4 regions of the Heyndrickxia faecalis genome follow, and region 1 is predicted to be linked to each of the others. Evidence: riboswitches for the same ligand, from Rfam matches in the RefSeq annotation. Region 1 holds a riboswitch; each other region holds the start of a gene.
The links. A riboswitch is a leader RNA that binds a small molecule or an ion and turns the genes downstream of it on or off. The one in region 1 is predicted to bind thiamine pyrophosphate.
Positions count from the first base shown of each region.

Region 2: it holds a riboswitch for thiamine pyrophosphate, as region 1 does, so the genes downstream of both, ABR335_RS09805 (3-oxoacyl-ACP reductase) here and ABR335_RS14010 (MTH1187 family thiamine-binding protein) in region 1, are expected to answer to the same signal.
Region 3: it holds a riboswitch for thiamine pyrophosphate, as region 1 does, so the genes downstream of both, ABR335_RS09755 (ABC transporter permease) here and ABR335_RS14010 (MTH1187 family thiamine-binding protein) in region 1, are expected to answer to the same signal.
Region 4: it holds a riboswitch for thiamine pyrophosphate, as region 1 does, so the genes downstream of both, thiT (energy-coupled thiamine transporter ThiT) here and ABR335_RS14010 (MTH1187 family thiamine-binding protein) in region 1, are expected to answer to the same signal.

Region 1 is NZ_CP158453.1:2,894,977-2,902,705, reverse strand. Features, by position in the region: gene prpD (2-methylcitrate dehydratase) at 1-262, shown strand, start outside; gene prpB (methylisocitrate lyase) at 278-1,204, shown strand; gene ABR335_RS14020 (general stress protein) at 1,367-1,843, opposite strand; gene ABR335_RS14015 (amidase) at 1,967-3,454, shown strand; TPP riboswitch at 3,992-4,094, shown strand; gene ABR335_RS14010 (MTH1187 family thiamine-binding protein) at 4,176-4,499, shown strand; gene ABR335_RS14005 (ABC transporter permease) at 4,450-5,247, shown strand; gene ABR335_RS14000 (ABC transporter substrate-binding protein) at 5,244-6,242, shown strand; gene ABR335_RS13995 (ABC transporter ATP-binding protein) at 6,239-6,988, shown strand; gene thrB (homoserine kinase) at 7,020-7,729, opposite strand, start outside.
Region 2 is NZ_CP158453.1:2,010,324-2,017,672, forward strand. Features, by position in the region: rRNA gene ABR335_RS09775 (16S ribosomal RNA) at 1-499, opposite strand, end outside; gene ABR335_RS09780 (MOSC domain-containing protein) at 879-1,535, opposite strand; gene ABR335_RS09785 (YkyB family protein) at 1,653-2,249, opposite strand; gene thiE (thiamine phosphate synthase) at 2,542-3,186, opposite strand; gene thiD (bifunctional hydroxymethylpyrimidine kinase/phosphomethylpyrimidine kinase) at 3,183-3,989, opposite strand; gene thiM (hydroxyethylthiazole kinase) at 3,995-4,807, opposite strand; gene ABR335_RS09805 (3-oxoacyl-ACP reductase) at 4,820-5,581, opposite strand; TPP riboswitch at 5,649-5,760, opposite strand; gene ABR335_RS09810 (GNAT family N-acetyltransferase) at 5,808-6,233, opposite strand; gene ABR335_RS09815 (GNAT family N-acetyltransferase) at 6,230-6,724, opposite strand; gene ABR335_RS09820 (GNAT family N-acetyltransferase) at 6,724-7,236, opposite strand.
Region 3 is NZ_CP158453.1:2,000,575-2,008,303, forward strand. Features, by position in the region: gene ABR335_RS09740 (phosphosulfolactate synthase) at 1-273, shown strand, start outside; gene ABR335_RS09745 (VOC family protein) at 257-655, shown strand; gene ABR335_RS09750 (ABC transporter substrate-binding protein) at 978-1,967, opposite strand; gene ABR335_RS09755 (ABC transporter permease) at 1,979-2,743, opposite strand; TPP riboswitch at 2,990-3,101, opposite strand; partial or broken gene ABR335_RS09760 (IS4 family transposase) at 3,461-4,815, opposite strand; rRNA gene rrf (5S ribosomal RNA) at 5,111-5,226, opposite strand; rRNA gene ABR335_RS09770 (23S ribosomal RNA) at 5,443-7,729, opposite strand, start outside.
Region 4 is NZ_CP158453.1:2,107,142-2,114,870, forward strand. Features, by position in the region: gene ABR335_RS10285 (3D domain-containing protein) at 1-787, opposite strand, end outside; gene ABR335_RS10290 (FAD-dependent oxidoreductase) at 1,001-2,530, opposite strand; gene ABR335_RS10295 (CBS domain-containing protein) at 2,598-3,059, opposite strand; gene ABR335_RS10300 (MBL fold metallo-hydrolase) at 3,137-3,991, opposite strand; gene thiT (energy-coupled thiamine transporter ThiT) at 4,188-4,778, opposite strand; TPP riboswitch at 4,827-4,927, opposite strand; gene ABR335_RS10310 (SOS response-associated peptidase) at 4,985-5,659, opposite strand; gene ABR335_RS10315 (rhodanese-related sulfurtransferase) at 6,040-7,014, opposite strand; gene ABR335_RS10320 (DNA topoisomerase III) at 7,219-7,729, shown strand, end outside.

The sequences.
Region 1 (7,729 bases):
TCCGGATAAACGTTCCATCGCAAATGCCGTACAAGTCTTTTTTGAAGACGGCACATCAACTGAAAATGTGGAAGTCGAGTATCCGCTTGGCCACCGCTTCAGAAGGGAAGAAGCGATCCCGAAAATTATCACCAAGTTTTCGGATAATATCGCCACCCACTATTCCGCGAAGCAGCAGGAAAGGATCAAAGAAGCCTGCCTTGCGGGAGAAGCGCTTGAAAAAATGGCCGTTCATGAATTCGTCAATTTATTCACCTTGTAGAAAGGACGTTGCACCATGGTTTGGATTGTCAATCACCCGTCTTCACAGGAGGCGCTTGCCAAACGGTTTAAGGAACGCATACAGGCGCCAGGCATTTTGCAAATCCCCGGCGCGCATGATGCAATGGCGGCACTCATTGCAAAAAACACAGGGTTTGAGGCGCTTTATTTATCAGGCGCTGCCTATACCGCGAGCAAAGGGATTCCGGATCTTGGCATGATCACATCGACGGAAATGGCGGAACGTGCACGTGATCTCGTGCGTGCCACCGATTTACCGGTTCTTGTTGACATTGACACCGGCTTTGGCGGCGTGCTGAACGTTGCCCGCACCGCCCGCGAAATGGTTGAAGCAGGGGTTGCGGCTGTTCAGATTGAAGACCAGCAGCTTCCGAAAAAATGCGGGCATTTAAACGGCAAACAGCTTGTGGAGACATCCGACATGCGCGAAAAAATCCGGGCGCTCAAAAGTGTGGCACCGCACCTCGTAGTTGTCGCACGTACGGACGCAAGAGGCGTTGAAGGGCTGGATTCCGCCTTGACACGAGCTGAGGCGTATGTGGAAGCGGGGGCGGATGCGATTTTTCCGGAAGCGCTCGAGTCCCGTGATGAATTCCGGCTGTTTGCGCAAAAAATAAAAGCGCCGCTCCTTGCCAATATGACCGAATTCGGTAAAACCCCGTATTATACGGCGGAAGAATTTCAGGAAATGGGATACGCGATGGTCATTTATCCGGTTACTTCGCTGCGCGTTGCCGCAAAAGCTTATGAAAGGGTGTTTGAAAAAATCAAAAACGAAGGCACGCAAAAAAATGCCCTTTCCGACATGCAGACGAGAAAAGAGCTTTACAGCACGATTTCTTTAGAGGAATTTGAAGCGCTCGACCAGTCGATCGCTAAAACGATTCTGCCTGTTACGCCTGATCCTTCCTCATCAACGTAAAGAAAAAGGGCAAACCCGCCTTTTCCGCGCGGGTTTGCCCTTTTAAACTTAGCGGACGGCCTATTTGGGGCTTGCTGAATAGGCAAAATAGATACTGACAGTTTTGGCAAAAATTTTAAATGTAAGGGTTTTTTTCGACATCCAGCACTTTTTCGCGAACATCTACCTTTTTTCTTGCGACGTTGAGTAGTTTTCGCCAAATTCGTTTTTCAACCCGGATGCCGTTGTTTGGCCGGAAACTTCTGTGGCAGGATCGGCTGTTCCGGGAGCGGCCGTTTCATTGAGGGTAGAAGCATCATTGTCTACGAGCACAAGATAGTGTCCGGCATCAATTTCAGTCGAATAGCGGTCCAGTTCGTCCTGCGGGAGATCCAGATTGGTCAGTTTTCTTGTCGTTTCATCATAATAGTCCGGCTTGAAGAACCCTTTGATTTTCTCCCAGACAGAGCTGTTTTGTTCATCCTGGACAGTGGTGGTGTGGTCCACATTTGCGCCGGTCTGCTTTTTCAATAAAGTTCCATCATTCCCGTTTGAAATAATAGAAATATTGGAAGTGCTGTATCCTTGTGCGGTCAACCGGTCTACTACGTCAATCGTTTCCTGCAACGTTGTGTAAATACCAACTACTTCTTTTGCCATCTCTATCTGCCTCCTAATGGTGATAGTGCATTTTTACCCGGTATAAAAAGGGTTAAACGAGTTTCATAGGTTTTGACATCTCCATAAAATTCAGTCAATATAGAATTAAATGGAGGGAGAGAGATGGAAGAATCTGCATATCTATCGTATGATGCAACAGGGCTGGCCGGACTCGTAAAGCGAAAAGAAGTAAGTGTGGAAGAAGTGCTTGAGGCGGCAATGGCCCGGATTGAAAAAACAAACAGGCGTTTAAATGCCGTCATCCGGACACGGTTTGAGAAAGCAAAAAAGGAAGCGGCCACGCTCCGTACAGATGAGCAGCCATTTGCCGGCGTGCCGATTTTGCTGAAAGACCTTTCTCAGGCAGTAAAGGGCGAGCTGCTCACATCCGGATCAAAACTGCTCCAGCAAAACCGTGCCAGAGAAGATGCTTTTTTTACGGCAAAATTGAAGGAAGCGGGGTTTATCATTCTCGGACATACAAACGTACCGGAATTTGGATTTAAAAATATTACGGAACCTGAACTTTACGGTCCGGCGCGCAATCCGTGGAATCCCCATTTTTCACCCGGCGGATCAAGCGGTGGTTCCGCGGCTGCGGTGGCTTCCGGGATGGTACCGGTTGCCGGTGCAAGTGACGGCGGCGGATCGATCCGCATCCCAGCTTCTTTTACAAGTTTAACAGGATTAAAGCCGACAAGGGGAAGGACACCGGTCGGGCCGGGCCGTGGACGGCAATGGCAAGGGGCGGCTATTGACTTTGTGCTGGCAAAAACAGTCAGAGACAGTGCAGCGCTCCTCGATGTGCTACAAACGGTAGAGCCCGCCGCTGCTTTTCAAACGCCGCTTTTTCCGGGATATGTAAAGGAACTAGAGCGGAGTGGAACGAAAAAATACCGGATCGCGTTTTCGGTTGAATCGCCGGTCGGGACGCCTGTCAGCCGCGATGCAAAACAGGCTGTCTATAAAACGGCAAAATGGCTGGAGCAGGAGGGCCATCTTGTGGAAGAAGCCAAAAACGGTGTTGACGGCAGGCGGCTGATGGAAAACTATTATTTAATGAACTGCGGGGAAATGGCGGCGGAACTTTCGGATTTGGAAAGCGCACTTAGACGCCCGCTTACGGAAAAAGATATGGAGCCTGTTTCATGGGTCTTGTATGCTGCCGGGAAAAATGTCACGGCGGCGGAATACGCAAAGAGCCTTGCGGAGTGGGATAAAGCCGCAGCACAAATGGCTGCTTTCCATGAGACTTATGACCTGTATCTCACGCCTTCAACCGCGTTTCCGGCACCAAAAATCGGGGAACTTACCCAAACCGGGAAAGAGCGGGATCGCTTGTTTGGCGTTACCGGACTCCCAAAAGAAAAGCAGCAGGCACTTGTCTATGACATGTTTGAACCGAGCTTAACGTTTTCCCCGTTTACGCAGCTCGCTAATTTAACCGGGCAGCCGGCGATCAGTCTGCCGGTTCATGTAACAGCGGCCGGGCTTCCTTTAGGGGTACAGCTGGTTGCGCCGAAAGGAAATGAACATTGGCTGCTGGATGTCGCTTATGCGCTCGAACAGTCGGAACTTTGGGTTGGCATGCAGGGAAACCCTTGCCTTTAAAGCATGAATAAGCGGCGTTACTTACGCACGGGTTGGAACTCTACGTTAAGGAAGGAGACCAAAAATCCCCGCTATCTTAACGTAGGGCGTTCTATGTTAAGGAAGGGTGAAAAAAGCAGGATTTATCTTAACATAGAAAGGAAGCTCGACAAAAAGACATGCTTTCTTAATGTAGAGACGTCCTACGTTAAGGAAGGCTGTCCAAAAGTCCCGCTTCCTTAACGTAGAGGCGTTCTACGTTAAGGAAGCTCGAAAAAAATGCCCGCTTTCTTAATGTAGAGGCGTTCTATGTTGAGGAATGCCGGCAAAAAGTTCCGCTATCTTAACGTAGAACTCTCTATGTTAAGGAAGTCCGAAAAAAAGACATGCTATCTTAACGTAGAGGCGTTCTATGTTAAGGAAGGCCGTCAAAAATCCCCGCTATCTTAACGCCCCAATCTTTACCAAGGCAGGCAAAGGCCGGCTTGTGCACCGCCCCATCCTTTTGAAAATTTTTTGCCAAAAAGGATGACTTTCATGTTACAATAAAATTACAAGGAAAAAAAGCAGGGGAGCCGGTTTGGCTGAGAGGATGCCGCTTTGCATCGACCCTTCACCTGATCTGGATAATGCCAGCGTAGGGAGTCTTATATTGAAGCATGTTTCGGCATGTTTTGGATGGACAGGCTTTCTTGCGCATGCAATGAAAGCTTTTTTATTTGAAAAAAAGGAGGAGAATTTGATGGAAAAATCGAATCAAGTAACGGTTTCTTTTTCAGTTGTTCCGCATATTAAAAGTGATGACTTATACGGTGTCGTCGACCGCGCGATCGAAGTCGTCCAAAATGCCGGCGTACGTTATGAAGTCGGGGCAATGGAAACGACGATGGAAGGCGATCTTGACGAGCTGCTTGAGATCATCAAAAAAGCGCAGGATGCTTGCGTTCAAGCCGGTGCGATTGATGTCCTCACATCGATCAAAATCCATTACCGGCCAAGCACCGGGGTGACAATGGATGAAAAAATTGCAAAATATCGCGAACAAACGCCGCAGCCGGTTCGTTAACACGGCGCTCACGGCTGCCTGGCTCATTTTTTTGCTCTTCGTCTGGCAAGGGGTAACGGCCGGCTTTCATATCAGTGAATGGATGCTGCCAAAACCGACGGAAGTATGGCAGGAATTGAAAAGCCTGCAATGGATGGTTTGGCCCAATATTTGGCAAACTGCAAAAGAAGTATTGATCGGACTAGCCTTTTCCATTGTGATTGGCGCAGCAATTGCCGTTTTTATGGATATGGTTCCCGTTTTCCGGATGCTGGTCCGGCCGCTTTTGGTCGTTTCGCAAACGATTCCGATTGTGGCAATTGCGCCGCTTTTAATCGTCTGGTTCGGATTCGGGCTCCAGTCCAAAATCATTGTGGTCATTTTAATCTGCTTTTTCCCGCTGGCATTGAGCATCCTGGAAGGGTTTCAAACGGTGGATGATGACCTGGTGAAACTGTTAAAGACCATGCATGCTTCAAAATGGCAGCTATACCGGAAAGTCAAATTTCCGGCTGTGCTCCCTTACTTTTTTTCCGGTTTAAAAATTGCCGTTACATATAGTGTGATGGGCGCTATTATCGGTGAGTGGCTCGGCGCAAGCGAAGGGCTCGGCGTCATGCTGACAAGGGCGACGAAATCTTTTATGACGGCCCGCCTGTTTGCCATCTCTGCTGTCATCATTGGGCTCACATTTCTTTTATACGGCGCTGTTGAATGTTTGCAAAGGCTATCCGCACCATGGGTATACCGAAAGGAAGATCATCAATGAAGAAAATTTTAATCATCTTGCAGGCGGCCATGTTGCTGCTTGCTGCTGGATGCACCGGCAGCGGGCAGAAAGAAAACAGCCAAAAAGCGCTGCAAAAGGTGACGGTTGTGCTGGACTGGTTTCCGAACACCAATCATACCGGCCTGTATGTAGCTAAAACAAAGCACTATTTTCAAAAGCAGGGCCTGGATGTGAAAATCATCCAGCCGGGGGACAATATTACGGCTGAACAAATGGTGGCTTCCGGGAAAGCGGATTTCGGGGTCAGCTATCAGGAAAATGTCACCACGGCAAGGACGGAAGGAATCCCGATTGTGTCCATTGCCGCGATCATCCAACACAATACTTCCGGCTTTGCTTCTTTGAAAAAAGACAACATCACTTCTCCGAAAGACTTTGAAGGAAAAAGTTACGGCGGCTGGGGTTCGCCGTCTGAAGAAGCCGTCATCAAAACGGTCATGGAAAAATACGGCGCCGACTACAGCAAAGTAAAAAATATTGTGCTCGGCCAGACGGATTTTTTCAAATCAATTGGGCGTGAAGCGGATTTTGAATGGATTTATTACGGCTGGGACGGCATCCAGGCAGAGCGGAGCGGGAAAAAACTGAATCTTATCATGGTCAAAGATCTCGACCCTGCGCTTGATTATTACAGCCCGGTCATCATTACAAGCGAAAAACTGGCCAAAGGGGATAAAACCCTTGTCAAATCTTTTATGAAGGCTACGGCACAAGGCTATACATTTGCGATCAAGCACCCGGAACAGTCCGCCGATATCCTGATTAAGGACGTGCCGGATACAAATAAAGGGCTTGTCCGCGCCAGCCAGAAGTGGCTAAGCACGAAGTACCAGGACGATGCCGCGGAATGGGGGGTACAGAAGGAAGAAGTGTGGCGCCGTTATATGGACTTCCTTTATGACCATAAAGTCATTAAGAAAAAAATCAACATCAAGGCTGCCTACACAAACGAATTTCTTCCAAACCGGCCATGACGTATTTGCAATTGGAAGGTATTACGAAAACATTTGGCGGGAAAAAAGTGCTGGAAGGCATTTCCGCAACGATCCGGAAAGGTGAATTCTGTACTTTTATCGGGCCGAGCGGATGCGGAAAAAGCACGCTGTTAAATATCATTGCCGGGATTGAAAAGGCGAATGGCGGCAAAGTGCTGCTTGACGGCAAACCGGATGGGGTTCAGGATGCCGCCGGTTTCATGCCGCAGCAGGATTTGCTTCTGCCTTGGCGGACGGCACTGCAAAATATTGTCCTGCCGCTTGAAATAAAAGGGATGCGGAAACGGGAACGGGTTTTGCGGGGGATGGAGGTGCTCCGGCAGTTTGGCCTTGAGGATTACGCCGGCCACTATCCCGGCTCGCTCTCCGGCGGCATGCGGCAGCGGATCAGTTTTTTGCGCACGTATTTATGCGAAAAACCGGTTATGCTGCTGGACGAACCGTTCGGGAAGCTCGATGCTTTTACAAAAATGGATGTCCACCGCTGGCTGCTTGAATCGTGGGAGAAGGGAAACCAGACGATTCTTATGGTTACCCATGATCTCGATGAAGCCGTGCTGCTATCGGACCGTGTTTTTGTCATGTCACAGCAGCCGTCCGCCATCATCCACGAATTGAAGGTGCATTTGCCGCGCCCGCGGAAATGGGAGATGCTCTCTTCGGATGCGTTGAAAAAAGACAAAGATGAACTGTTAAGAGAACTTGCCTCATTTTTGGGGAAATAAAAAAAGGTTTGGAGATGCTCCAAACCTTTTTTTACAAGTTCAGCATATTGGATGCCGCATATTTTTCGACGGAAAGGCCGGTCCGGTCAATTTTGGCCGGTTCAACCAGCACATGCGGAAAATGGGCGTGGAGCGTTTCTGCCATGGCCTCTGCCTCTTCGAACGGCACGAGCGAAATAACCGTCGGGCCGGCGCCGCTAATGACCGTCCCGTACGCGCCGAGTGATTTGGCCAGCCGGCGGATCTCCAAAAATTCGGGGATCAATTTTGTCCGGTACGGCTCGTGAAAACGGTCCTGTTCCATCATTTTTCCGGCCAGTTCGTACTGGCCGCTTATGAGCGCCGCAATAAAAAGATTGCTGGCCGCACTTCCTTTTACTGCCTCTTTCCGTGCATAAAAATCAGGAAGCACTTTGCGCGCATCTTCCGTTTTTAACTCATAACCGGGAATAAACAGGAGCAAATCCGCCATAATGTCAAAAAACGGCACGACTTCGACTCGTCCGTCCCCTTGCTCGGCTGAAACAACGAGCCCGCCGAACAAAGATGCTGCGACATTATCCGGATGCCCCTCGATCCGGGAGGCAATGTCCAGCTTTTCCGCAAGCGAAAGCCCGAGATTTCCGGCAAAGTTAGCCAGTTCAATGCCGGCCACAACGGCTGAGGCGCTGCTGCCAAGCCCGCGGGCAAGCGGAATTTCACTGTCAACGATGACTTTGCACGAGGCAAGCTGCACGCCGT
Region 2 (7,349 bases), 880 kb from region 1:
GGGTACCGTCAAGGCGCCGCCCTGTTTGAACGGCACTTGTTCTTCCCCGGCAACAGAGTTTTACGACCCGAAGGCCTTCTTCACTCACGCGGCGTTGCTCCGTCAGACTTTCGTCCATTGCGGAAGATTCCCTACTGCTGCCTCCCGTAGGAGTTTGGGCCGTGTCTCAGTCCCAATGTGGCCGATCACCCTCTCAGGTCGGCTACGCATCGTTGCCTTGGTGGGCCATTACCCCGCCAACTAGCTAATGCGCCGCGGGCCCATCTGTAAGTGGCAGCCGAAGCCGCCTTTCCTTTTTCCTCCATGCGGAGAAAAAAACTATCCGGTATTAGCCCCGGTTTCCCGGCGTTATCCCGATCTTACAGGCAGGTTGCCCACGTGTTACTCACCCGTCCGCCGCTAGCCTTTTAAAAGCAAGCTTTTAAAAGGCCCGCACGACTTGCATGTATTAGGCACGCCGCCAGCGTTCGTCCTGAGCCAGGATCAAACTCTCAGTAAAGATGTTTGATAAAAGTTCAAAAAGAATTTGACATTTCGTTTTGTCCAGTTTTCAAGGAACAATCTTTGCTGTTCTTAACAGTGACTTAATTATTATATCAAAATATCAATTCGCTGTCAACATCTTTTTTTAACCCCGTTGTTTATCCACCTAACGGGTCAGCTCATTTATCATAACATTTATCCGTAACTTAAGTCAATAAGATAGAGCAAGGTAATGTTTTCCATCTTTTTTTAAGATCCCTGCTCCTTAATATAATGAAGAAACAGGGATCTATGCTACAAGTTAAGATGGCGGAACAGCATTGAGCTTCCTCTGTTACATACGTACAGGTCGTTTTCAGGGAACCGCAGTACTCCTGTCACAGCAGCCGTTTCTTTTATCCATTCCCTTTTTTCAGCCATAATTTCCGGAATGGTTTTTGCCAGTCACTGGCAAGCACCTTTACACTTAAAATTTCTTCTATCGCATCAAAATTTGTTCTATCATGGTATCTGATGTTATTGATATGCAGGATGGAAAGCTGTTTTTCCCCTTTTTCAAGGAGGATAAAGCTGTCATTTTTCCGGACAAAACCTTCTTCGAGCACACGCATATAGAAGCCGGACCAGCCAGTTTCCACAATATCGGCAGGAAAACTGTCCAATCCGTGTTTCGCAGCAATTTTATAGCAAGGCTCCCGCGGCTGTGATACCTGCACAACCGCTTCCCCCATTTGAAAAACATCGCCGATATGGATATCTGCTTCCGAACATCCCGAGAGCGTAATATTTTCGCCAAATGCCCCCGGCTCAAAAGTCCGGTTAAATTTCTTCCCCCATACCGGAAAATGATCACCAACATACACGCAGACTGCTTTATCCGCTCCGCCATGATGCACAAGGTCCGCCTGCTTGTCCCCTTCGAAATTTTCTTTTGCCAGATATACCGGGCCTTCCTGTGGTGTTTTAAAAATGCCACTCTGCACCACTTTCTGTTTATAGGCAAGCGCCTTTGGTTTGCCTGTATTTACCGAAACAACAACACCGTCCGCCATCATGCCTGCTCCTTTCCCAAATTGCTATCTAAATTTTACCATCATTTGCGTAAACTTTGAAAAACATTTTAAGAAAATCCCGCATGTCTCCCGTTTGACTTTCCGGATTCGCTGTTTTCAATCCTTTTGCAAAAAGGTTTCTAAAAGTTTTACCGCTTCATTATATTTTAGCGTAACTTTTCTTGTTGCCGCTGCCGGAATAATAGCAATTTCGCCCAGGTGCTTCAAACATTTCGTCTGGCCTTGTTCTGCCGGTAAATGAAAGGTGTAGTCTTCCAGCTGAATGAGCAGCAATTTCTTTCCATTCTGAGTATGATAGCCGATCATTTCAGCCTTATTTTCATCAAGCAACTTGCGGAGGACAGCATCTTTTAATGCATACAGTTTTAATTGCCGTGTTTTTGCTCTGTTGACCACACCATAATTCCTGTCAAAATAGTTTATCTTTTTTGTATCCCTGCTTTTTTTAGCTGACTTGTTGATAATATATAGAGATTCAGCGATGTTATGAATCGTCATTTCGAGTTTGGATATATCCGTTTGTCTTTGTTTCACGACCTGTGTTTCGTTTATATCGTACAAAGGATATTTTTTTCCGCGATAGCCGATTTTCATCGCTTTGGGTTCCCCGACAGGCTTCCGTTTTAATGCTTTCAGCTGTGTTTTTGTTTTCAGATTTTCCGGTACATCCTCCCATTTTCTGTAATTTTCCACTGCCTCTCCCCCTTATTCGCATAAACCATTCTCTGCGCCTTGCCAGCACAAAAAACAACAAATGATGAGAGGTTATCTGGTTTTAACAGCCCTCACCTTCCCTTCCACCGGAATGTTTGTTTGTATTTTATCACAAGAACAAACGTTTTATCAACCAAGATATTGAAAAATTCTCGCAAAAAATTCACCGCCATTCAGCCTGCTTGGCACCAAAAAAGCCAGGCTCCTACACCCGGCTTATCTTGATTCCATTTTTAAACTGTCAAAAGGCGCAGGGGGCTTTACGCCTTCATTATAAAGCGAGCTCCCTTTTCAACAGGACAGCTGCCGCTTCTGCATCTTCCGCGCCTGCGATCGCAGAAATGACGGAAACGCCGTCTGCGCCCGCTTCTATGACGCTTTTTGCATTGCCCGGCCCTATGCCGCCAATTCCGACAATTGGAATCCGGATGCCATTTTGGCGGATTTCGCGAATGACGGCTGTGCCTTTCGCTTCTTTCGCATCTTCTTTCGATTTCGTCGGAAAAATTGGGCCGACGCCAAGATAATCCGCGCCTCCGTTTGCTGCCTGCCTGGCTTCCTCCAACGTATAGGCCGAGACGCCGATGATCTTATCCCCCAACTTTTCTCGTACGGATGCCAGCGGTTCATCTTCCTGCCCGACATGCACACCATCAGCATCCAGTTCCAACGCAAGTGCAATATCATCATTTACAAGAAAAGGAATCCCGTTTTTTTGGCATATCCACTTCAATTTTTCACCAAGCGCTTTCTTTTCTTCGCCTTTTCGTGCACCATTCCCTTTTTCACGGAATTGAAAAAGGGTGACGCCGCCCCTGATGGCCTTTTCCAGCACTTGTTCCGGCGGCAGCGTGCAGTTCGGGCTGCCCATAATAAAATACAGTTTCAATGCGCCACGCAAATATTCGGCTGTCATCGGTTATTCATTCTCCTTTTTTGGTACGCCCAATGGTTTGTCGGCCCGTGCCCGTGTCCAATTTGAATGCCGTCTTCGATCGCGGCGGAAATGAATGCTTTTGCTGTCGACACTGCAGCAAATATATCCGCGCCTTTTGCCAATTCCGCCGTAATCGCCGAAGAAAACGTACAGCCGGTGCCGTGCGTATTTTTTGTTGCGTACCTTTTCGCTGTATATTCGTAAAAATTCACCCCGTCAAAAAGCAAGTCGCTCGAAACCGGGGAAGACTCATGATGTCCGCCTTTAATGAGACAATACCGGGGACCGCAATCCGCAATGATGCGTGCCGCTTCCTTCCGATCCCCGGCATTGCGGATGGGCATTCCTGCCAGTTCCGCTGCTTCCGGAAGATTCGGCGTCACAATGAAGGCGAGCGGAAGCAGCTTGCTTTTTAAGGCTTGAACCGCTTCCTTTTGCAAAAGGGTTTCCCCGCCTTTTGCAATGATCACCGGGTCCACAACGAGTTTTTCCCAGCGGTAGGTTTTGATTTTTTCCGCGGCCACTTCGATGATGCCGGAATCAAACAACATGCCGGTTTTTAGCGCATCCGTCCCCATATCTCCGGCAATGGACTCCAATTGGCGGGAGACGGCTTCGGGTCCGAGCGGAAATACCCCCTGGACGCCGCGTGTATTTTGCGCTGTCACCGCGGTAATCACGGACATGCCGTATACTTCCAATTCCTGAAATGTTTTCAAGTCCGCCTGGATGCCGGCACCGCCCCCGGAATCAGAACCGGCAATCGTGAGTGCTTTTTTCATGATGTTCACCCTTCTTTCTTTTCAAAAGAGGCATATTTTTGGATTTCTTCAGCTCCTATTTCTGCCAGCTGGTCTAAAAACGCCATTTGAAAACTGCCCGGCAAATCCCCGCCTGTTTTTTCTCTTGCGATTTCCGCAGCAGCGCCGTAAATCGCAAGCGCCGAAACGGATGCCTGAACCGGATCTTCCTCAACAGCGAGAAAGGCGCCGCAAACTGCGGACAAAAGGCAGCCTGTCCCGGTGACTTTTGTTAAAAGCGGGTGGCCGTTATGTACGAGATAGAGTTCGGAACCGTTTGACACCGCATCCGTCTTGCCACTTACCACGACCGTAGTATGAAGCGTTTTTGCCGCTTTTAAAGCGAGTTCGCCCGTATCCAGGCTGGTATCTCCTGCATCGACGCCTTTAACTTTGGCATCTATTCCGATCAGATTGGCGATTTCTCCGGCATTTCCCCTGATGGATGTGAAGCGGATTTCTTTCAGCAATTTTTTTGCCGTTTCTGTCCGGTAACGGGTTGAACCGGCAGCTACCGGATCGAGGACGACCGGAACGCCATTTTCATTTGCAGACTTTCCCGCCAAAATCATGGCTTCGACGGCTTTTTCGTTCAAAGTGCCGATATTTAACACGACCGCATTTGCCGCTTTCGCCATATCGGCAACTTCTTCCACCGCATCGGCCATTACCGGAGATGCGCCAAGTGCCAGGAGCCCGTTTGCTGTGAAATTAGCCACCACAATATTCGTGATATTATGGATAAGCGGATTGGCTTCCCTGATTTTTTCAAGCAGTTCAATTGGTTTTTCCTTTTCCATTTTCATTCCCTCCTAATCCATTACAAGTCCGCCGTCAACGACGAGGTTTTGCCCGGTTACCGCCCTGGCCCATGGCGATGCAAAAAACAACACGGCATCCGCAACGTCTTCCGGTTCTGTCACCTTTTGCAGCGGAGTAGTTTCCTGAATCAATTGAAAAACCGCTTCAGATGTGGCTGCACTTGCATCCGTCGTTTTCAGAAGGCCGCCGGATACCATATTAACGGTAATGCCATATTGCCCCAGATCTTTCGCCATGCTCCGGGTGAAGCCGAGGAGCGCTGCCTTGCTCGTATTGTAATCATGGTAGGCGACAACCGGATTTTGAAACAGGTTTGTGCCAATATTGATCACCCTGCCGAAATGCAGCCGTTTCATTTCCGCAAGGCCGGCCTGTATGGTATTTAATGCGCCGCGAACCGCACCTTCCATCTGCAAGCTGTATTCCTCCCACGAAATTCGGGAAGCATCGTGCCGGGATTCCGGATCAAAGCGGAAATGCACGAGGGCATTATTTACAATTGTCGTGACAGGCCTGGAAAAATAAGCTTCGGCCTGCCGGAACATCTTTCTTACCTGCGCCGGATCCCTTACATCCGCCTTCAGGGCAACCGCTTTTTCTCCTAAAATATTCTGAAGATCCTTTGCCTTCCCCTCACTCTCAAAATAGTTGATGACAACGCCCGCCCCTTCTCTTGCAAAAGCTTTTACAACTGCTTTGCCTAACCCCCTGCTTCCGCCGGTGACGGCAACCACCTGCTCATCGAGTTTCATTTGTCCCACCCCTTTCCATGCAAAAAAGCCAGGCCCGAAAAGACCTGACTTTATCAGCAAGAAATTTTTTTACAAATTCCTACTTTCCTACGCCGGTATGATCCGGATCAGGTCCAAAGGGTTGAAAAACGCCGGTTTTTCTCTCAGCCCGCCAGATCCGGGCACCCCTAGTAGTTTGAAAGATTATTTTTAGCTATTATATCCCTTTCCAACAAAGATGTAAAGTTTACAATCTTTTTAAAAAAACATAACTGACTTTATCATAATCCATTTTTTCTTCATAAAACCGGTGTGCGTCTTTTCTCTGCAGGCCGGATGACAGGGATACAATGCCGTATCCGTTTTCGCCGGCCTGTTTTTCCACATGCGCCAAAAGCCTGGCGCCGTACCCTTTTGATCTGTGCGCTTCATCCGTCACCAGGTCGCATACCCAAATAAACCGCCCGTTGTACAAGGTAATCATCGGCATATAGCCGGTTACCGCCACAATGTTTCCGTCATCTATTACTGCGGCCATCTTGTAATCCGATTTTTCTGCCGCCTCTTCCACCAGCTGGAGATAGTGTTCTTCGTCCAAATGTTTACGCAGCTGTTTCATCACCGGAAACGCTGCTTTCCACTCTTCCCGGTTTGCAAGTTCTTTTATTTTCATCTGTATATCCCTTCTTTGCCTAAATGGTAATGCATAATAATCAATTCGCCTTTTTTTCCAAACATCCTGCCCCCTTCATCCACAAACCCGGCTTGTCTGTACAAATTTTGGGCAGCAACATTTTCCGTATTCACCCCAAGAACCATCTGCTCTATTTCCAGAAAATGGGTACGGACAAAATGGGGCAGCTGTTTTAAACATTGCCTGGCGTATCCTTTTCCCTGCTGGTGGAAATCGGTTGAAAACGTCCGCAGCAATATGGCATGCGGATGATTTGTATATGGCCTGGCGCCATTTTTTTCATGGAGCACAAAAAAGTTTGTGATCCTGCCATGCCGGATTGCAACAACAGGGTGCCGTTCCGGATCATCTTTTGCAAGGGCAATGGCTTCATCCGGATGGCCGGTGAAACGGAGCTGATCATCCGTTATTGTATAGTTGTCCAATTGCTGCTTGAAATCATCATTGTAAAAGACCAGTTCCAATTCCATTACCCCTTGCATGTCGTTTCTACCAAATCGAGGGATAACCGTACCATATCCCGGCAGCGAATCCCGTTTTCATATATCGTTTCAGCATAATGCCTGACGAAAAAGCCTCTGTCCACCCCGGAGATCCGGAAACCGCATTTTTGATACAAGGCCAGCTGGCTGATGCTGGAATTGCCGGTGCCTACTTCGATCGTTTTAAATCCTCTTTTTCCTGCCCTCCGGATGGCATCCAGCACAAGCCGTTTTCCAAAGCCTTTCCCTTGATGTTCTTTTGCAACCGCCACATTCGCCAATTCCACGATTCCCGGCCTCGCCGGTAGCAGGATGTAAACGCCGATCACCTTTTCTTCAATTTCCGCCACATAGCATTCTCCGCGGTTGGCATAAGCCATCACCATTTCGCGTGACGGGTCGGCAAGGAGCAGTAAATCCATCGGAAGTTTTTCCTTGCCGCCCAGCCGCCGGATGTTTAACGCATTTTTTGCTTCCAAAACTGCCAGCTCCCCATCCATATTTTGTTGAATTCTAACATATCTTTCTTTATCAGTCTATCATCCTAGGAACATTTCATCAATTCTGCCTTTTATGCAGGAATGCAAACAAAAGTTCCCCTTTTTATGATAAA
Region 3 (7,729 bases), 890 kb from region 1:
AGGGAAAGCGGCACGAGCGGCATTTGCAACGGGGACGGGGAAATACGGGAGGAGATGTTTGCGGCCATCCTGGACTCCGGGATTCCCCGCGATGCTTTCATTTTCGAAGCGCCCAACAAGCAGCTCCAGGCTTTTTTTATCCAACAGCTCGGCCCGGATGCCAATCTGGCCAACATCCCTTTTTCGGATGCCCTTGCGCTTGAAACATTAAGGCTCGGTTTGCGATCAGATACTTTTTTTATTGGAGGAGATTCCCATGAGAAAAACGGATAAAATTTTTCATTTGGCGATCCCGTGCAAAGATCTTGATGAAACAGCCGATTTCTATCAGAAATTAGGCTGTAAGGTGGCGCGCCGGTATGATGACCGGGTCACTTTCAATTTTTTCGGGGACCAGGTTGTCTGCCATCTGAGCCCTGAAAAAATAGACCCCAACCCGAAAATGTATCCCCGCCATTTCGGCATTACTTTTTTGGATAAAGCAGCATTTGAGGAAACCCTCCAATCCGCAAAGAAAAACCGCTTGGCATTTTTCCAGGAGAAAATGGTCCGGTTTGGGGGCAGGCAAGAGGAACATTGGACATTTTTCCTCCAAGATCCCTCCAACAACTTGCTCGAATTTAAATATTACCACGATGAAAGCATGGTGTATTAACCAGTCCCATTCATTGCTCAAAGCATGCGATGCGGCTTTTTCCGGAAAGAGCCGCATCGCATGCTTTGCCATTTGGGCCAGGCGATAAGCGTTTTTTCCTGGCCCGAGACGTTTGATCGTTATGTTCAGCAGGATGGCAAAGCCCCGGAGGCCCTTTTTAGGCTTAACATGCAAACCGCAGGCATACAGCTGCGGTTTTTTTGCGGCTTCCCGCAGGAACATGCAGCGCTTGAAGCGAATAACATACTCTGCATGTTCCGCCACCCGGTTTTGTGATCCCATGCTGGCGGAAGCCAAAGCGATTTGGCTTCCAGAATGCTCCTTATTTATTTTCTAAATGGACAAAAGCTTTTGCGGCATTGACATGTGTTTTTGTGATCTTTGTCTGGTACAGCCAATCCGAAACGTCTTGCCATTTTTTCAGGCCCTGATCGGCAATCGTTTTATTTTTTTCGCTCATCAGCGGCAGCAAAATGTGCAGGCTCTTCGTTTCCACATTTTTATCCAGCGGTGAAGAGGCATCTTCATGTTTTAACAAAATGGCAAGCGCCTTTTCCGGATGTTTTTTGACATATTGCTGGCCTTTTTCGGCAGCAGCAAGAAATTTTTTAAAAATGTCTGGCTGCTGTTTCAGCTTATTTTCGTTTGCGATGAAAACGAGTTCGGCATAATCCGGAACACCGTATTTTGCCGGATTGAATGCTCTAACGGGTACGCCTTCCTTTTCCAGCAGCAACTGTTCATGATTAACAAAACCGCCGACGATCGCATCAGTTTTACGGGCTGTCAGAGCAGGGATTAAATCATAGCCAACATCCACTGTTTTCACCTTGTCCGGATCGCCCCCGTCTGCTTTGACCATTGTCCGAACGACTGCTTCTTCCAGCGGAATGGAAGAATAGCCGACCGTTTTGCCCGCCAGGTCTTTCGGTGAGCGGATACCACTTGAAGCTGGCACCATCACACGGTTCAGCGTATGGCGGACGACGGTGCCAAAAGATTGGACCGGAATATTCTCATCGCGCGCGATTAACACTTGGGGTTGATAACTTAATGCAATATCAATTCGATTCGCAGCCGCAAGTTTTAACGGGTCATTTGTGTCAGAAGGCATTTTGATGCTGACATCAAGGCCCTGCGCTTTAAAATAGCCTTTTTCCTTGGCTACATAAAGAAAAGAATGAACCGCATTTGGATACCAATCCAGCATGATCGTTACTTTTTGCGCATGTTTCGTTGCTTGCTGCGAATGATTGCTGCAGGCACCTAGCATACACGCCAGTACAGCGACCATTACCCATCGTTTCTTCATTGAAAATCCCCCTAAATTTTTGTTCTGTTTTTCAATAAGCTTTTTTCCATCCCATAAATAAGCAAAAATAATCCCATGCCGAGTGCAGCCAAAAGAAAAACGGCCGAAAAAACAGCGCCCGACTGCAAATACCCAGACATTCGCTTGCTAAAAAAGCCAAGCCCCGCAGTTGCGCCAAGCCACTCTCCGATCGCTGCCCCGCTGACACAATATACAACCGATAATTTCAAGCCGGATAAAAATTGGGGAAGGGCCATCGGGACAGAAAGTTTTCGGAAAATATCCCAACGGCTGGCGCCCATTGTCCGAAACAAATTCAGATAGGCGGGATCGACGGTTTTTAATCCGTCAAAAGTGCTGATTACAATCGGAAAGATAGCCGTTAACACAATAATCGCTACCTTGCTCCAAACTGAATAGCCGAACCACATCATAAAAACAGGTGATACGGCGACAAGCGGGATCGTTTGCGAAATAACAAGAAACGGATAAAAGATTTTTTCAGCCGTTTTGGAGACATACATGATGACACCGATCATCACTCCACCCGCAACAGATAAAAGAAAACCGATGCCGACTTCCTCCACTGTCGCAGGCAAATGCACATTTATTAGTTGCCTGTGATTTTCTATGAAAGATGCATAGATTTGGGTAGGGGACGGCAAAATGAAAGACGGGATCACCCCTTTCTGTATGACCCACTGCCAGCCGGCTATCAAGACCAGCATCGTAACGCAAAAAAGTCCGTAATCCCCCAGCCATTTTCGCCACTTCATTTAGGAAACCTCCTTTCATCCGAACTTCCAATATGTACAAGCTGCAAACCGTTCCAAAGCCCGTTCAACCATTTGAATTTTTTCCTGCTATAGCAATCTTCCACCTACTTTTTGTTTTTATTTCTTCCTGCCCGTCGTCATTGACGGGGTTTTTCCGGTTACCGCCCTAAAAGCAGCTATTTTCCCTCCCTTCCAACAGAAAAAAGCCAGGCCTGTAAAAGACCTGACTTTAATAAGCAAGAAAATTTCCCAAAATCCCTACTTTCCTACGCCGGCATGATCCGGATCAGGTCCAAAGGGTTGAAAAACCAAATGTTTTTCTCTCAGCCCGCCAATCCGGGCACCCCTAGTAGTCTGAAATATTCACTTTTTTCCATTATAGGCTTTCTATTTGCCTGTGTAAAGTAGTGCAAGCTTTTTTTAATTCAATTTTCTTTCTTCCCTTTCTGCCCTCCTGCTGTTTGGAATAAAGGCGCCAACATTACAGGCCCCGGTAAAAAGAGATCCTGAACATCGGGAAAAGTTCGCGCTAACTGAAGGATTCCGCTTTCTCTCCGGCTTTCCCGTTTTAAAAATGGGCCTGATCGTTTTTTGTACCATGATACTGGCCTTGCAAATTTCCGATTCCCAGGCCATGATATTAATAACTAAAACTTGAAAGTACGAAAATCGTGCAAACTCCTTGTCGCCACTGCGGTTATCCCGTCTAATTTAGAGCTAAGCTGCTTTAATTAGGTGTTTTTGATAGCTGACATGTAACTTTTTTTAAATTGCTCAAAGTAGTATTTAGTACTTCTTCACAAAGGATATACTCATCCTTAAAGGCTTCTCTAAATAAATCAATCATTGTTGAATCGCTTCTGCGAAGGTGATGTCAGTAAGTTCATCAACCATGAGATAAAACAACTCACCCAGGGTCCGATCATCTACCTGTTCACGGTGTTGGACTGCAAGGATTGAGTAACCAATTGCGACAAGAGCGGTATGTGCAAAGATACCGTCATAAGACAATCCTTGATATTTTGCCAGGAGGGGGTACTGTTTACACATCTTGAAGTATACTTCAATCGACCAGCGCTTTCCGTAAAGCTGAATAACTTCATCTTCAGAGAGCCGGGTGTCCGTTGTCGCCAAGACAAGGTAATCATTTCGTTTATTGCGGTTGCGGATATAAACGAGTTTGACTGGCACCGACGTTTCCCCGTCTACTGCTTCAACAAGAATGGATAACAGATAGCGTGAACGTCCGCGACGTTTCTTCTGGGTGTTAAAGACCGTTTTCACATCCATCAGTCCATCGTTGAATTGGTAATAAACTTTCTTAGAACGTTTCACCATGGCTACTCCATGAAGTCCCATTTCACGCAACTGATGAAACATCTTAGGGCTAGAAAACCAGGAATCAAACAAGACGTAGGAAGCATTCACTCCTTGAGACAAGGTTGATGATATCAATTCCAACACTACATTGGTTGCTTTGCGCTGTGCCTGAATCTTACGCTTTCCTGAAAATGTACGGCCGTCAATGGATTTTGGGCTGCACACTTGATTCTTGCCAGAAAGCAAGGAAAAGTTAACAGGAAGGAATGTATTGCCGTCACTCCAACCGAGTTGAAGAAACCGAAAGCCACGGGTATGTTTGTGTTTCGCATGGTCAAACTGAAACGCCGCAAGTTCAACGTGCTTTGCGCTGGCTCGCTCATACATGGAATCATCCACAATGAATACATTCCGGCGTGTTGGTTCGGTCAAGGGTTCGATGAACACAATGATACGGCGGCAGAGCAAAACCAAGAACTTTTGCCAATTGATTTTGCCGTTATTCAGTAGATTACGGAAAGTCTTATCTGAGAATCCGAGCTGATCTTGATGCTTCAAATAATCACGGTATGCAGATCTGTTTGAGAAAAGTGTACTGATCAAATAACAGAACAGTGTTTGAAATGGAACACCTTTTGTCTTTACAGCGTTTGAAACCTTCGCAATTTGAGATAAGCGGAAACGCAAAAAAATGCTTCGATTGAAGATAAAATTTCAAGAGATTGATGGTCGTTTTGTGTTATAATTTTCATAACATGAACACTCCTCGATTAATTGCTAGTTAGCACTTCAATTATACCGAGTTTCCAGTGTTCATGCTTTTATTTTTGCTCTAAACCCTTGTAAGACAAGTAATGAGAATGAATTTTAGTGTTTCAAGTTTTAGACGATAATCTATAAAGCCCAAACCTGTTTCTAATTAAAGCGGGTTTGGGAAACTTGATTACTATTTTTTGTAAAGTTCCCCTACCGCACACTTCATTTTTGTTTAACAAGACGATGAATCATAATTAAAAAGCCGCAGATTATAATCTGCGGCTTACTTTGGCCCGGCAACGTCCTACTCTCGCAGGGGGAAACCCCCAACTACCATCGGCGCTGGAAAGCTTAACTTCCGAGTTCGGGATGTATTCGGGTGTGGCCTTTCCGCCATCATCACCGGACCTGTATTTTATTTTGGGATGTGTTCCCTGAAAACCGGATGGGAGAAAAAACTGTAAACGGAGAATAGCTTTGGTTTCTAACTTTGAAAATTGTCTAGCTCCGGTGCCTAGCCCCTCGAGGTCGAATAACCTGCCCGTCACGGAGCCAAAAGACGGCTCCATGCCGGTCAGAACATTCGCTTGTCGGGGCTAAACAAGGCACCTTCGCTTTTCTATTTGGTTAAGTCCTCGATCGATTAGTATCCGTCAGCTGCACGCGTCGCCGCGCTTCCACCCCGGACCTATCAACCTGATCATCTTTCAGGGATCTTACCAGTTAAAACTGTGGGAAATCTCATCTTGAGGGGGGCTTCATGCTTAGATGCTTTCAGCACTTATCCCTTCCGCACATAGCTACCCAGCGATGCCTTTGGCAAGACAACTGGTACACCAGCGGTGCGTCCATCCCGGTCCTCTCGTACTAAGGACAGCTCCTCTCAAATTTCCTACGCCCGCGACGGATAGGGACCGAACTGTCTCACGACGTTCTGAACCCAGCTCGCGTACCGCTTTAATGGGCGAACAGCCCAACCCTTGGGACCGACTACAGCCCCAGGATGCGATGAGCCGACATCGAGGTGCCAAACCTCCCCGTCGATGTGGACTCTTGGGGGAGATCAGCCTGTTATCCCCAGGGTAGCTTTTATCCGTTGAGCGATGGCCCTTCCATGCGGAACCACCGGATCACTAAGCCCGACTTTCGTCCCTGCCCGACTTGTAAGTCTCGCAGTCAAGCTCCCTTATGCCTTTACACTCTGCGAATGATTTCCAACCATTCTGAGGGAACCTTTGGGCGCCTCCGTTACCTTTTAGGAGGCGACCGCCCCAGTCAAACTGCCTGCCTGACACTGTCTCCCACCCCGGTAAGGGGTGCGGGTTAGAATTTCAATACAGCCAGGGTAGTATCCCACCGATGCCTCCGCCGAAGCTGGCGCTCCGGTTTCCAAGGCTCCTACCTATCCTGTACAAGCTGTACCAAAATTCAATATCAGGCTGCAGTAAAGCTCCATGGGGTCTTTCCGTCCTGTCGCGGGTAACCTGCATCTTCACAGGTACTATAATTTCACCGAGTCTCTCGTTGAGACAGTGCCCAGATCGTTACACCTTTCGTGCGGGTCAGAACTTACCTGACAAGGAATTTCGCTACCTTAGGACCGTTATAGTTACGGCCGCCGTTTACTGGGGCTTCAGTTCAGAGCTTCGCCTTGCGGCTAACCCCTCTCCTTAACCTTCCAGCACCGGGCAGGTGTCAGCCCCTATACTTCGCCTTGCGGCTTCGCAGAGACCTGTGTTTTTGCTAAACAGTCGCCTGGGCCTATTCACTGCGGCTTCCCGGGGCATACACCCCAAAAAGCACCCCTTCTCCCGAAGTTACGGGGTCATTTTGCCGAGTTCCTTAACGAGAGTTCTCTCGCTCACCTTAGGATTCTCTCCTCGCCTACCTGTGTCGGTTTGCGGTACGGGCGCCTTTCACCTCACTAGAGGCTTTTCTTGGCAGTGTGGAATCAGGAACTTCGGTACTTTAATTTCCCTCGCCATCACAGCTCCGCCTTGGCGCGAAGGATTTGCCTCCGCACCGGCCTAACTGCTTGGACGCGATCAACCAGTGTCGCGCTTGCCCTATCCTCCTGCGTCCCCCCATCGTTCAAACGGTGAAGAGGCGGTACAGGAATATCAACCTGTTGTCCATCGCCTACGCCTTTCGGCCTCGGCTTAGGCCCCGACTAACCCTGAGCGGACGAGCCTTCCTCAGGAAACCTTAGGCATTCGGTGGAAGGGATTCTCACCCTTCTTTCGCTACTCATACCGGCATTCTCACTTCTAAGCGCTCCACCGGTCCTTCCGGTCCGGCTTCAACGCCCTTAGAACGCTCTCCTACCACGGACACCAAACGGTGTCCATCCGCAGCTTCGGTGATACGTTTAGCCCCGGTACATTTTCGGCGCAGCGTCACTCGACCAGTGAGCTATTACGCACTCTTTGAATGATGGCTGCTTCTAAGCCAACATCCTGGTTGTCTAAGCAACGCCACATCCTTTTCCACTTAACGTATACTTTGGGACCTTAGCTGGCGGTCTGGGCTGTTTCCCTTTCGACCATGGATCTTATCACTCACAGTCTGACTCCCAAGCATAAGTTTTTGGCATTCGGAGTTTGTCTGAATTCGGTAACCCGATGAGGGCCCCTCGTCCAAACAGTGCTCTACCTCCAAAACTCTCCGCTTGAGGCTAGCCCTAAAGCTATTTCGGAGAGAACCAGCTATCTCCAAGTTCGATTGGAATTTCTCCGCTACCCACACCTCATCCCCGCACTTTTCAACGTGCGTGGGTTCGGGCCTCCAGCAAGTGTTACCTTGCCTTCACCCTGGACATGGGTAGATCACCTGGTTTCGGGTCTGCGGCCTCATACTCTTTCGCCCTGTTCAGACTCGCTTTCGCTGCGGCTCCGCTTCTTCAGCTTAACC
Region 4 (7,729 bases), 790 kb from region 1:
GTACGGTGATTTGGATCGTACGGCGCCCCCAGTTGGCGGCTTTTCCTGAATCCGGGACGAGGACATCGATACGGTTTCCTTTGATGGCTCCGCCCGTATCGCCTGCAACAGCGGTCCCGTAACCTTCGACATATACTTTTGAACCGAGCGGAATTACATTCGGATCGACGGCAATCACTTTTGCATTCGGATTATTTTTAACATTGATGCCTGTCGCTGTAACGCCGGAGCAGCCCGGATCATTGGCTGTATAAGCGGTCGCGGTGACGGTCATCGTTTTTCCCTGCGGTTTTGGAGCCGCCTCTTTGGAAGATTCCACGTGCACGGTCGGCTTTTTCACGTCCACTTTTGCATTTTCCGTGTTTGTTTGCGGCTGGACGGAAACTTCCGCTGCACGTTCTTTTACTGTCACTTTGCTGTTCGGATTGGAACGAATCACGATTTGATCATGCGGGAAAATGACATCCGATGACAGATCGTTCCATTCTTTTATTTGTTCAACCGGCACGCCGTATTTTTTCGAGATATCCGACAGCGTGTCACCGGCTTTAATGACATAAACGTTTTTCGGGGAAATGGTTAACTTTTGTGAAGGATAAATCATTTCGGTGGAAAGTTGGTTATTTTGTTTTAATGTTTTAACGGATGTATTGTATTTTTGAGAGATCCCCCAAAGTGTATCCCCCGGTTTTACGGTATAAGTATCCGGCGCTGCGGCTTGTGCATTGACAGCCATTACGCTTGTGATTGTCACCGCAGCTGCAAGTGCTGATACTGCTTTTTTCATAAATTGTAACCTCCTCTTTTTGCCGGCTTTTGTGCCAACACCGTAAATCCTAACACACGGATTTAACAGGCGGATAACGGCAAAATGTTGATTTGGTTACACAAAAACGCTTCTTTGTAATCCCGTGAAAAATTTGTAACATAGGCATAAAGTCACGAATTCGCGCATAGAAGCAGAAAAACACCGTCGAATTGCGGCGGTGTTTGCAGCACTTTAGTCCTGTTGATCGATTTTTTTCAGCGGTTCTTTCGCCGGCCCTTCTACCACTTCGCCTGTACAAGCAAACCGCGAACCGTGGCACGGGCAGTCCCATGTGCGGTCTCCCGAGTTCCATTTCACTTCACAGCCCATATGGGTACATGTCGTATCAAGCAGATAGATGTTCCCGTCCTGGTCTTTGTAGGCGCCTGCCCGCTTTCCATTGATACGGACAACGGCCCCTTCGTCATTTTTTAACGCATCTAAAGATTGATTCCGCATGTCAAGTTTTCCTTTGACGAGCTGCCCGGCAACGTCGGTATTCGCAGAGATGAATTTTTTGACCATCGGATCCGCTTCAAAACGCTGCGGGGAAAAGATATCGGCATAAGGGTTCTCTTTTTGCATAATCCGGTCCCGCATCAGCATGGCGGCGAGATGGGTGCCGGTCATCCCCCACTTGCGGAATCCGGTTGCGACCATGACCCTTTCTTCATTTTTGGTAATGGGGCCGATATAAGGGATTTTATCCAATGTGGTCATATCCTGGGCTGACCAGCGGCAGCAGAATGCCCCGATTCCGAATGTTTCTTCTGCAAACTTCTGCAATGCTTCATAGTGGCAGATCTCCGGTTCCCCGTGGCCGGTTTTATGGTTCTCTCCGCCGACCAAAAGCAGTTTTTCCCCGGCTCCTTCCGCTTCCCGGAATGAACGCGACGGCTGCTCCGCATTAATGTACATGCCGCCCGGAAAAGGTTTTACAGGTTTCACGGCAAGCAAGTACGAACGTTCCGGATACATTCTTGAGAAATACAAGCCTTTCGCATTGTAAAAAGGATAGTGTGTACAGATGCAAATGTATTTGCACGTCATGGTATGCCCTTTTTCCGTTTTGATTTTTAATGGGCTGCCAAAATCGATATCTTTCGCAGTGGTTTGTTCAAAAATCGGGACATTTTTGTCCATTAAATATTCAATCAGTGCTTTTAAGTACGAAAGCGGATGGAACTGTGCCTGCCCGGCCATTTTCACCGCTTTTTTCCCGGGAATCCCGTCCGGCAGCGAACCGATCCATTCTCCCGGGATGCCGAGGGTTTCATACGCCTGCATTTCTTTTTCCAGTTTTTCAATATATGCATCGGAATTGGTATAGAGAAAGGCATCCTGCCGCGAAAAATCACAGCGGATCCCGTGCTTCAGGATCGTTTGTTCAATGAACGATGCAGCTGTTTCGTTTGCTTTGTAATAAAGGGATGCTTTTTCTTTTCCTATATGCTGGATCAATTCATCATAAATGAGCCCGTGCTGTGCGGTGATTTTTGCCGTCGTATGCCCGCTTGTGCCATTTGCAATGGATCCGGCATCAAACAGGATCGTTTTATACCCTTCGTTTGCCAGCAAATAGGTAGTTACAATCCCGGCCATTCCGGCACCCACAACGGCCACATCGGCTTCCATATCCTGCGTTAACGATGGAAATTGCGGCATCGTGACCGTTTTGCGCCACAACGGTTCAGGAGATTGCGGCATTGAAGTTCCGTTCATGATTTGACCTCCCCGAAAGACTGTTATGTATAGTCTTCCCCGGGGAGGCCGGTCTAAACATTGCGATTTAGCTGTTGAGCAATTTATCCGTAATCTGGCGCATGATATCGCCTCTTGAGATGACGCCGACAACACGCCCTGCCTGATTGACGACCGGAAGCTTTTTAAAATGGTGTTTTGCCAGAATCCTGAGCGCATTTTCAAAATCGTCTTCAGGCCTTACCGTATACAGTTCCCGCCGTTTCATAATCTTTTCCACCGGGAAGTCCAGGCTGTGCACCAATTTTTCATTAAAGTCTTCCTGCTCATTTACCACGATCGTAATATAAAAATCGTAAACGGTCCGTGCCTTTGGCTGCAAAAAGCGGATGACATCCCCGTCGCTGATCATACCGAGCAGCTTTCCTTCCGCGTCCACGACCGGTACGCCGCCGATCCGGTGGTGGGCAAGCACCTTTAACAGTTCCCGGATCGTTGTCTCTTTTTTTACCGTAATAACATCCCGGATCATAAAATCTTTGACTTCCAATTTTCTCGCCCCTTTATATCCATCCATTTACAAATTATTGTAAACCTTTGCGGGGAAGGAAGCAATGAACAAACCGCCTATTGTGTGCCATCTACGTATTTCCCGTGATCCGGGAGCGCGATTTCATCAAATCTGGATGCAAGGTCCTCAAGCCCTTTCCTCAAGCCGGAGCCAGACATCGGGATCCCGTGGCCGCAAACAGCAGTTTCCGGCTTTAAAGCAGCTAATTTTTCAACTGAGCGTTTGGCCGCTTTCCAGTCATTTGTAAAATAGCGCGGTGGCCCGTTTACTTCCTGCCTTTGCACCAGCACTTTCCAAAATTCATCCTGCCTGACGGTGATAAATGCGTCCCCCGTGATCAACACGCTGTCTGCTCCCCTGAAGAACGACACATGCCCTCTCGAATGGCCGGGCGTATGGATCCATTTCCAGCCCGGCAAAAATGGGACCGTCCCGTCTTCGGGAAGGGGCTGGACAGCATGGCCAAGATCAACCGGTTCATTCGGATAAATCATGGAAATCTTCGCCAGCAGGCCGCCTTCAACGGACGGATCGGGATCCGGATACGTTTCACGCCCGGTTAAATAGGGCAACTCCAATCGATGTGCAAAAACCGGCACGTCCCACTTTTCCAATAATGGCGCAATCGCTCCGACATGGTCAAAATGGCCGTGCGTCAGTAAAACCGCTTTTGGTTTTGCCTTTTCCCCGAAGCGTGCCCGCACGGCTGAAAATATCGCTTCGGCAGAACCCGGCATGCCGGCATCCACGAGAACAAATGCATCGGTTCCGGCCCTGCCGATCAGGCACACATTGACAATTTGGATGGTAAGGCAATAGAGATCCGGCAGCAATTCTCTGCCTGTTCCGCTTTCAATCGAAGTCATCGGGATGACCCGGTGGCCAAACGGGTGATGAATGTCTTTGTCCATAAAATCCCCTTTCTTTCATTTTCCTTCTATTTATCTTTTCCCGTTTCTCGAAAGCATTACCCGTAGCCTCCTATCATCAACCGAAAAAGCAGTAAAAACCGGACTGCCGGCTTTACAAGGCGCCTGTTACCATGAAGCCTCTTTCCTTCAGCGAAAACGGCAAGGCGCAGTTGGCCTTGCCGTTTTCAAGTTGCTTTTATGCCGCATGCCTGTGCGGATTGCGGTATTTTGTCAGCAGCTGCGGGGCGGCATTCAAGAGAATCGCCGCAACAGCTGCGCATAAAATCGCATTCCCAATCATCGTGCCGCCATTCATGATGAGAGAATAGAGAAACGCCGACTGTCCTTTAGGCGCATAGGAACCCCAAAAAATCACGCCGGCTACGAAATGCCAGAAATAGCGGGCAAAACTTCCGGTAAGAACGGAAAGGCATATCCAAAAAGTCATCGTGCCCTTTTTATAGTGACGACAGCTTCTTTCGACAAGCGGCCGGAAAAGCCCGGCAAACCCGATGAACGAAAAAGCGACCGGATATTCCATGATGCCCTGAAGCGGGTTAAGAATATCATTAGCATCACCGGTGACGATCTGCAGCAGGCTCCAAATAAATCCGGAAGCAACACTTGCTTTAAATCCCCAGCGAAAAGCGACCACAAAAATCGGCAGCATGGCAAACGACAGAGAAATCGCGGACGTCACCTTAATGGACGGCAATAAGTCCAACACGAGCGCGAACGCCGCAAAAATAGCCGCTTCAATCATAGCCTGTAAACTTAATTTGCCCATAAAAAAATCCCCCTTTTGGTATGCATGAACATAACGAACCATGGGAGGACAAAAGAAATTCCACATCCCTACGCCGGCATTAACCGGACAGGTTCAAAGGGTCAGAACATGGCGTTCACTCTCAGCTTAACGCTCCCCCTGTGGTTACGTTCATGAAATTGTCACCTTTATGATAAACTTTTTGCCACAACATTTCAACAAAAAATTTAATCTTTTGGCAATAACAGCTCCGGAAAATTGTTTTTCGGCGAATTGACGCGTTCAGATACGGCATACATTTCCATTAGGTCTGCATCATACTGCGAAAGGAGTGGCAACAGCCGGCCCGCCTCAGTGACCGATGTGTCCAGCCATTTTTCTTCATCTTCCCTGCGTAAAATCACCGGCATCCGGTCGTGAATTTTTGCCATCATCCTGTTCGCCTTTGTCGTTAAAATCGTGCAAGTAAAGACCGGATTCCCTTCCTGGTCCATCCATTTTTCCCAAAGCCCGGCCATCGCAAAAATGCCCCTGTTCTTAAGCCTGATCCGCATCGGCGCCCGGGTGCCGTCTTTTCGGTTCCACTCAAAAAAAGAATCGGCCGGAATGAGGCAGCGCCGCCTTTTCACTGCCTCCCGGAAACCCGGTTTCTGAAATACGGTTTCGCTTCTGGCATTGATCATCTTATGCCCGATTTTCGGATCTTTTGCCCAGGAAGGAATCAAGCCCCATTTTAAAAAACCGAGTCTGTACTGCCCATGGGCGCTGATCACGGCAGCCACCATTTGCGAAGGCGCGACATTATAACTTTTGGCATATTCACTGCTTGAAAAAGAAGCTTTGGCATGGAACCTTTCTTCCAATTCATTTACAGATGCCGTTAACGTGTACCTCCCGCACATCCAAATCCCGCCTTTCTTTCTATCCTGAAAATATTGCCCGCTGATTTTCATCCTCTGCCATACCGCGTATGAAGCGGCAAAGATGCCCATTTTTCCCCATTTTACACAAAAAACAGGCAGATAAAAAGGATTTGGCCCAGTTGCACCAAATCCTTTCTCTGTTCCGGAACGCACCGCTTGTTAACCCTGCCCCCGAGCTGGGATGTTTGCAGCAGTTCCCGGTTTTTCTTCTCTTTTTCACATTCCGCTCTTTAGGCCTTGTTTCTTTCAAGAAAATGCCGTTTCCGAAGCAAGGAATCGTTCCGGCAGGGAGCGAGCACGGTTTCCATGCCCTTTTTCACCATCCGCTTTCCGGATCGTAAGGTTAAAAGCCACACCGGTTACCGGTTTAACGCCGCGTCTTCTTCTTCGATCCGGCGCAGCCGTTCAGCCACTTCTTCCGGTGTAAGGCCGTGTTCTTTTACATATAAGTTATTTGGTACGGTGCGGCATTCATGCGAGCAACTCCGCATATATTTATGTTCATTTTCTTCCGAGCATAAAATTTGCTTGTTGCAGGCCGGGTTGGCGCAGTTGACATAACGTTCGCACGGTTCCCCCGTAAAATAATCCCGGCCGACAACGACATGTTCTTTTCGGTTGACCGGAACGGAAATCCGTTCGTCGAATACATACAGTTTGCCGTCCCACAGCTCGCCCTGCACTTCCGGATCCTTTCCGTATGTTACAATCCCGCCGTGCAGTTGGCCGACATCTTCAAACCCCTCTTCCAAAAGCCAGCCCGAAAATTTTTCACAACGGATGCCGCCTGTGCAATACGTCACAATTCTTTTGCCTTTTAATTGATCTTTATGTTCGCGCACCCATCCCGGCAGTTCACGGAAAGCGCGGATATCCGGGCGCAATGCCCCGCGGAAATGCCCGAGATCATACTCATAATCATTGCGCGCATCCAGTACGACGGTATCTTCAGCCAGCAGCGCCTCGCGAAATTCTTTCGGAGACAAATATTTTCCCGTTTTTTCATTCGGATTGATGTCTTTTTCAAGCCGCAGCGTAACCAGTTCCTTGCGCGGGCGGACGTGCATTTTTTTAAACGCATGGCCATCTGCTTCATCTTCTTTAAAGACCATGTCCCGGAACCGGGGATCGGCGTGCATCTTTTCTTTATATTTGGTTGTTTGTTCAACCGTTCCGGAAACGGTGCCGTTGATCCCTTCTTTGGCAACGAGGATACGCCCCTTTAAACCGGTCTCTTTGCAAAACTGCAAATGTTCGGCTGCAAAGGCTTCCGGATTTTCAATTTCAACATACTTGTAATACAATAAGACTCTGTACGGCTTTGTTTGTTCCATTATTGATAACCACCTATCCAATTATATTTGCAAGATATAATGCAGGCTTTCAGGTTACACTGTCTCTTACAAACCACCATTTTACCAAAAGCCCGTTTGCATTTCAAAATTTTCACTGTGAAAACAGAAGAAACGAAATGATTTATCAATCCTGTTTGATGCGTTATACTTGTTCAGACAGGAATAAAAGAAAGGTGTTATGCAATGAAATCGCTTGTACTCGCCGAAAAGCCGAGCGTCGGGCGCGAACTTGCGCGCGTCCTCGGCTGCACGGAAAATAAAAAACGTTATATTGAAGGGCCGCGCTATATCGTGACATGGGCGCTCGGCCATTTGATCGAACTGAAAATGCCGGAAGATTATCATCCGAAATATAAAGAATGGCGTATGGAAGACCTGCCGATTCTTCCGGATAAAATGGAAATTAAAACAATCCGGCAGACCTATCCGCAATATAAAGCGATCGAACAGCTTGGCAAAAGAAGCGACATCAAAGACTGCATTATCGCAACCGATGCCGGGCGCGAAGGCGAACTTGTCGCACGCTGGATTCTGGAAAAAATGCACTGGAGAAAACCGGTGAAACGGTTATGGATTTCTTCCCAGACCGATAAAGCGATTAAAGACGGATTCAAGCAGTTAAAACCGGCAAAGCAGTATGACAATCTGTACCACTCCGCCGTTTGCCGCAGCGAAGCAGACTGGCTGATCGGAT